DNA from 2 places in the Asticcacaulis carbonis genome. Region 1 is predicted to be linked to the other one. Evidence: predicted binding sites of a transcription regulator. Region 1 holds the regulator's gene; the other holds the start of a gene.
What was found. The regulator LexA, encoded in region 1, represses DNA repair genes until DNA is damaged. The targets are predictions, from matches to a motif close to ATGTTCNCNANNTGTTCT.
Positions count from the first base shown of each region.

Region 2: the regulator LexA is predicted to act here: its motif matches at 1,884-1,901, upstream of uvrA (excinuclease ABC subunit UvrA).

Region 1 is NZ_JASERT010000001.1:860,934-864,349, reverse strand. Features, by position in the region: gene QB905_RS04240 (ComEC/Rec2 family competence protein) at 1-1,104, shown strand, start outside; gene lexA (transcriptional repressor LexA) at 1,098-1,796, opposite strand; gene trpC (indole-3-glycerol phosphate synthase TrpC) at 1,907-2,698, opposite strand; gene trpD (anthranilate phosphoribosyltransferase) at 2,695-3,416, opposite strand, start outside.
Region 2 is NZ_JASERT010000001.1:741,301-744,716, reverse strand. Features, by position in the region: gene QB905_RS03635 (acyl-CoA dehydrogenase C-terminal domain-containing protein) at 1-561, shown strand, start outside; gene QB905_RS03630 (hypothetical protein) at 671-1,732, opposite strand; gene uvrA (excinuclease ABC subunit UvrA) at 1,973-3,416, shown strand, end outside.

The DNA of each region.
Region 1 (3,416 bases):
ACGGCTATTATGCTGGATCGTCGCGCCCTGTCCCTGCGCGCCCTGGCCATCGCCGCCCTGGTGGTGATCGCGCTGACGCCCGAAGCGGTGGTTCAGCCTGGTTTCCAGATGTCGTTTTGCGCCACAGCGGCGCTGCTGGCCCTCGCTGAAGCTCTTCAGGCACCGGTCAGCGAAATCAGCGTGCCCATGTGGGTGAAAACAATTCAGTCGATTGTTCACGGTTTCTGGTTGTCGCTGGTGGCTTCACTGGTGGCGACGGCGGCCACAACGCCCTTCGCCATTGCCTATTTCAACCGTTTTTCGGTCTATGGCCTGTTGTCCAATCTGTTTGAATCGCCGATTACCGCCTTTATCGTCATGCCCGCTCTGGCGCTCGGCACGGTTCTGGCCGCTACGCCGCTGGGGCCACTGTTGCTCAATGTAGCGGCGGGCGGGCTGTGGCTCATCGCCCATATCGCCGCCTGGACATCGGCCCTGCCACAAGCCGTTATAGGCTGGCCGTCCACCGCCAGCTATATTTTGCCGGTTTCGCTGTTCGGCGTAGTGTGGATATGTCTGGTACGCGGCCCGGTGCGTTGGCTGGGCCTGATCGCCGCCACGGCCATCCTGTGGTGGCCGCGCCTGCCGGTTTCCGACATCTGGGTCGATCCCGATGGCGGTAACGCTGCTATTCGCATCGGCCACGACGCCTATGTCCTGCGTCCGAAAGTCCGGCAATTCGGCTATGTGCAGTGGACGCAGCGTTACGGACTGCAACCGCTTGACGCCGATACCCGTCAAAAATTTTATACCTGCAAGGGCTATGCTTGCATTCCGCAAGCTGCATCGCCTTACCGTGTCGGCTTCTGGTTTTCCAATGTGCCGCCCAAACCCAAGGTGCTTGATTCTCTGTGCCGTTCAAGCACACTCGTCGTCCTGCGCAATCCGGTCGGCGACTGGCCGCAAACTTGCTCAGGCGTCAACCATATCAGCGCCGGGGATTTCCGCCGCCTCGGCGCGCTCGAACTGACCCGCACGCAAAAAGGCTGGGCCATCCGCGCCGGGCAGCCGCTGCGTGGCCAACGCTACTGGTCAAGCCCTTCGGATGCTGAATTAGGTCAGTGATAACGCCGCATCAGCCCGACAAGGCGGCCCTGCACCTTGACCTGGCCATCATTATAGATCTGCGTCTTATAGGCCGGATTGGCGGCTTCAAGTGCAATCGACGCGCCTTTTTTGCGCAAACGCTTGAGGGTGGCGGTCGCATCATCAACCAGAGCCACGATAATCTCGCCCGACTGCGCCGTATCGGTTTTGCGGATCACCACATAATCGCCGTTGAGAATACCGGCATTGATCATCGAATCGCCTTCGATTTCGAGGACATAGTGCTCGCCCGCCCCCAGCATGGCTTCCGGCACGGCCAGACGGTCGCGTTCCTGCCCCATCGCCTCAATCGGCACGCCCGCCGCGATCTTGCCCAGCAGGGGCAGGTCGCGCGTTTCATCAGTGACCGCGCGCGGCGCTTCGGCGGGCTTCGTGCCTTCAACGACCTGCGGTACAAAGGCCTGACGGCCACGCGGCGGTGCTGAGGTGGTGGCCTGATCCGGTAGCTTGATGACCTCAAGCGCGCGCGCCCTGTGCGCCAGACGGCGAATAAAGCCGCGCTCTTCCAGCGCCGTGATCAGGCGGTGAATGCCGGATTTCGACGCCAGATCGAGCGCTTCCTTCATTTCATCGAAAGAAGGCGACACGCCGGTTTCCTTGATCCGTTCATGGATGAACATCAGAAGTTCGCGTTGTTTGGTCGTCAGCATCGGGACACCTTTGCATTTTTCCGCCCACAATATGGCGCGGAACAAGTCATGAACCTATGCAAAATGTTCTATATGTGTTCCGGTTAATGTCAAGCTAATGCCGCAATTTTTTAGCGAGAAAGCAGTTTTTTCGCGGCTTGCGTCACATCGCCCTGACGCATCAGGCTTTCGCCGACCAGCATGGCGGTGGCCCCGGTCGAGGCCAGTCGCGCCACGTCCTCGGCGGTAAAGATGCCGCTTTCGGCCACCAGAATATGCTCTTTGCCGACCATGACCGACAGGTCTTCGGTCACCTTCAGATCGACATGAAAATCCCTGAGATTCCGGTTATTTATGCCGATCAGTTTGGATTTCAAACGCAAGGCGCGCGTCATTTCCGCTGCGTCATGCACCTCGACCAGCGCATCCATGCCGAGGTCATGGGCTGCGTCGATCAGATCGCCCGCCAGAGCATCGTCGATCATCGCCATAATGACCAGAATCGCATCGGCGCCGAGGCTGCGTGATTCGGCCACCTGCCAGCTATCGACGAGAAATTCCTTGCGGATGCAGGGCAGATTCACCGCCGCGCGCGCCGCCTGAAAGTGTGATTCGTGGCCCATGAAGCTGGGCCCGTCGGTCAGGATCGACAGACACGAGGCACCGCCCGATTCGTAGGCGCGCGCCAGAGACGGCGGATCGAAATCATCACAAATCAGACCTTTGGACGGCGAAGCCTTCTTGATTTCGGCAATCAGCGACAGACTGCCCGGACGCTGATCGGTCACCAGACGCGCCGCAAAGCCGCGCGGCGCATCCGCCGCTTTGATCGCAGCATCGAGATCGGCCTGTGTGACAGCTTTTTGGCGCGCCGCCACCTCTTCGCGCTTATAATTGGCGATGCGTTCAAGAATATCGGTCATGTCGTCTCCAGAGGCGGGGTGGCGCGGATCAGCGCCGCCAGCGCAGCCCGCGCCCGGCCCTGATCAATCACATCGCCTGCCAGAGCAATACCTTCGCGCAGGGTTTCGACCTTGTCGGCCACCAGAAAGGCAGCGGCGGCATTGAGCATGACGATGTCACGATAGGCGCTTTTTTTACCGTCGAGCAGATCAGTCAGTTCGCGGGCATTATGATCGGGTGCGCCACCGATCAGATCAGCCAGAGCGGCGCGCGGCAGGCCCACGGCTTCCGGTGTAATTTTGAACAGGCGCACAAAGCCGTTATGATATTCAGCCACGTCGGTTTCGCCCGTCGTGGTCAGTTCATCGAGGCCCGAACCATGCACGGCCCACGCCCTGACCGCCCCCAACTGGCCAAGCGCCTGCGCAATCGGCTCAACAAAGCGCAAGGACGGCACGCCCATCACCTGACGCTTAGCGCCTGCCGGATTGCTCAAGGGGCCCAGCAGGTTGAAGATGGTGCGAAAGCCGAGCTGCTGACGGATCGGCGACACATGACGCATCGCACCGTGATGGGCCTGAGCGAACATGAAGCAGATGCCCGCCTCATCGAGCGCCGTGCGCTGCTGATCGAGTGTCGCTTCCAGATTGACGCCGAGCGCCGCCAGCACATCGGCTGTGCCCGATTTCGAGGTGATGGCGCGGTTGCCATGCTTGGCCACTTTCAGCCCGCCGCCCG
Region 2 (3,416 bases), 120 kb from region 1:
GACGCCATGCAGGTGCATGGTGGTTCGGGCTTCACCGAACATTTCCCAGCCTCGCAATATATGCGCGATGTGCGCATCACCCTGATCTATGAAGGCACCAATGGCGTGCAGGCGCTTGATCTGGTCGGTCGCAAACTGCCCTCGAAAGGTGGCCGCGCGCTGCAAACCTTGCTGGGTGAAATCGACGCCTATATCGCCGCCGAAGAGCCTTCATCGAAGGCGCCCGCCTATATCGCAGCCCTGAAAGCCACCAAGGCGAAGCTGATGGACGGCACGATGTGGCTGATGCAAAACGGCATGGGCAACCCTGACAATGCTGCCGCCGGTTCGCTCGACTATCTCCACCTCTTCGGCCTGACCTGCATGAGCTATATGTGGGCCATGATGGCCAAGGCGGCGCAAGCGGCCATTGACGGCGGTAACAGCGACCCGTTTTATGCCACCAAGCTGAAAATCGGCCGTGTTTTTCTGGAGCGCATCCTGCCCGATGCCGACGCTCACCTTGCTAAAATGAAGGCCGGGGCCGAAGCCCTTATGGCGCTGGAAGACGATCTGTTTTAGAGCGGTTTGCATTCTGATTGAATCGGTCAAAGGCATGCAACCCGCTCTAGATTTTACGTTTTTCCGCATCTCGCATTCAATTTGTAAGTCAAATTAAACGCTCGTTGCTCTAGCAGGAATCGGACAGCGAGCATTCCCCCTTGACGCGATTAGCCCTGCCTTCGCTATAGGCGCCTTTGTGCGGCATATGGTCGTCGTGGCCGGGATCTGTTGGCCCCTGCACCACGCGCCGCCAGTAATCATCGTTGCCGGGCGTAGCCTGAGACTGCCGTTTTGCCAGCACCTTGTCGTATTCGGCAACGTGCTTCACGCCCAGTGACCTGGCCTCGCTTAGCTTGCTCATATGGCAATCGGCGGGGATGGCCTTGCCCTTGATCTGCTGATCGACGCAATAGTCATGATCCTGCAAGGCCTGACTGACCGCACCGCGGCCATTCACACCCATACCCGAAAGCCCGCCCGGCAGTTGCACCGTGCCGAGACGGCTGCCCACTGCCGGCTCCCCGCCCGCCGATGAGCCGCCCGGATTGACGGTCGGTCGGGTCAGCCCCGAAGGCTGCACGGCATTCAGCGCCGGCAGATTGATCGAAGGCACCTGATGCAGTTTGAGATCGGACAGCTTGCCCAGCGCATTGTCGTCCCTGGCCACCTTCTCATTGTCTTTCTTCTTGGTTTTCAGACTAAGGCTCATCTCGCGCGGCGCTTCGACCTGCGGCGTCGCCACGGGTGATGGCAGGGGATTGACCTGAGGCACCGGAACAGTCACTTCAGGCGCGGGCTGCGGGCGCTGCACGGCTTGCGACGGCGCGGACTGAGCAGCCGGAGCCGGTTGCGGCTGAGTAACATCGCGTGGCGGCACTTCGGGGCGCTCAGGCATCTGCGGTATTACCTTTGGCCGGGGCTCTGGCCTTGGCAAGGTGACGCGCCACAATTCGACCGGTTCGGGCTGATCATCGGTTTGCCAGCTTTGCGACAAATGCCAGGCATCGGGACGCTCGCTCAGCAGCATCCAGATCAGCGCCAGATGCACCACAACCGATATGGCCACCGCCGCGCTCAAACGGCCACGGCGATCCAGCCGTCCGAAATAGGGCCAGGCGGCATTCAGGGCGCGCGCGTTCCATGCGTCGAAATTCATCCAGAAGCGTTTGCCGCCCGGCCTGTCATCCATATGTCAGCCCCTCCTGAGGTGAGCTTGACCAAGAAACCCGACTTAACTGTGTTCCGATTGCGCCAGAAAGTCAAAAAGACCTGCTGACAGGATTTGACAGCCAGACCCGCCATCTCCATATGCGCATCAGGACGGCGCGATGCGCCCATCAATGTTGCCAAAATGTTCTTGCGTGCGCCTGGTAAATCGCGCAAGAGTTCCTCTATAAATCTCTTTGTTCTTTCCCCGGATAAGGTGCGTATGGCTCATCACCCTTTCGACCAGGATTTCATCAGGATCAGGGGCGCGCGCGAGCATAATCTCAAGGGCGTGGACGTTGATATTCCGCGCGGCCAGCTTGTCGTGCTGACCGGGCTTTCAGGCTCCGGCAAGTCGTCGCTGGCGTTTGACACCATCTATGCCGAGGGCCAGCGACGCTATGTCGAAAGTCTGTCGGCCTATGCGCGTCAGTTCCTGGAGCTGATGTCGAAGCCCGATGTCGATCTGATCGAAGGTCTGTCACCGGCCATCTCCATCGAACAGAAGACGACCTCGAAAAATCCGCGCTCGACGGTCGGCACCGTCACGGAAATCCATGACTATATGCGGCTGTTGTGGGCGCGCGTCGGCGTGCCCTATTCACCCGCCACCGGCCTGCCGATCGAAAGCCAGACGATTTCGCAGATGGTCGATAAGATTACCGCCCTGCCCGAAGGCACGCGCCTTCTGCTGCTGGCCCCCTTCGTGCGCGGTCGCAAGGGCGAGTATAAAAAGGAAATCGCCGATCTCCAGCGTCAGGGCTTCCAGCGCCTCAAGGTCGATGGCGAATATTACGCCATCGAGGATGCGCCGAAACTCGACAAGAAGTTCAAGCATGACATTGACGTCGTTGTGGATCGCGTCGTGGTCAAGGCCGGCATCATGGCCCGTCTGGCCGACAGTCTGGAAACCGCACTGAAGCTGGCCGACGGTCTGGCCATCGCAGAATATGCCGATAAAGCCGAAGGCGAGGACGAACCGAAACGCATTATCTTTTCGGAGAAATTCGCCTGTCCGGTTTCGGGTTTCACCATTTCGGAAATCGAGCCGCGTCTGTTTTCGTTCAATAATCCGTTCGGCGCCTGTCCGGCCTGCGATGGTCTGGGTGTCAAGCTGGCCTTCGACAAAAGCCTGATCGTGCCCGATCCGAAGGCGACGCTGGGCGGCGGCGCTATCGCCGCCTGGTCGAAAGGCCCCTCGCCGCTCTATAGCCAGACCCTGCAAGCCCTGGCGCTACATTATGGCGTCAAGATGGACACCAGATGGCAGGCCCTGCCCGAAAATGTGCAGGACATTATCCTCAATGGTTCCGGCTCAGAAAAGATCAAGTTCGTCTATGAAGACGGCTCGCGCCGTTATGATGTCACCAAGCCGTTTGAGGGCGTGATCCCCAATATGGAGCGGCGCTGGCGCGAAACCGATTCGGCATGGGTGCGCGAGGATCTCGGCCGCTACCAGTCGGAAACGCCGTGCGAGGCCTGCGGCGGTGCGCGCCTCAAGCCGGAGGCTCTGGCGGTCAAGATCGATGCCAAAAATATTGCCGAAATCTCGGCCTTGTCGATCCGTCACGCCCACCAATGGTTCAGTGACATTGAAAACCGCTTAAGCGAAAAGCAGATGGATATTGCCAGGCGCATCCTCAAGGAAATCAAGGATCGCCTGCGCT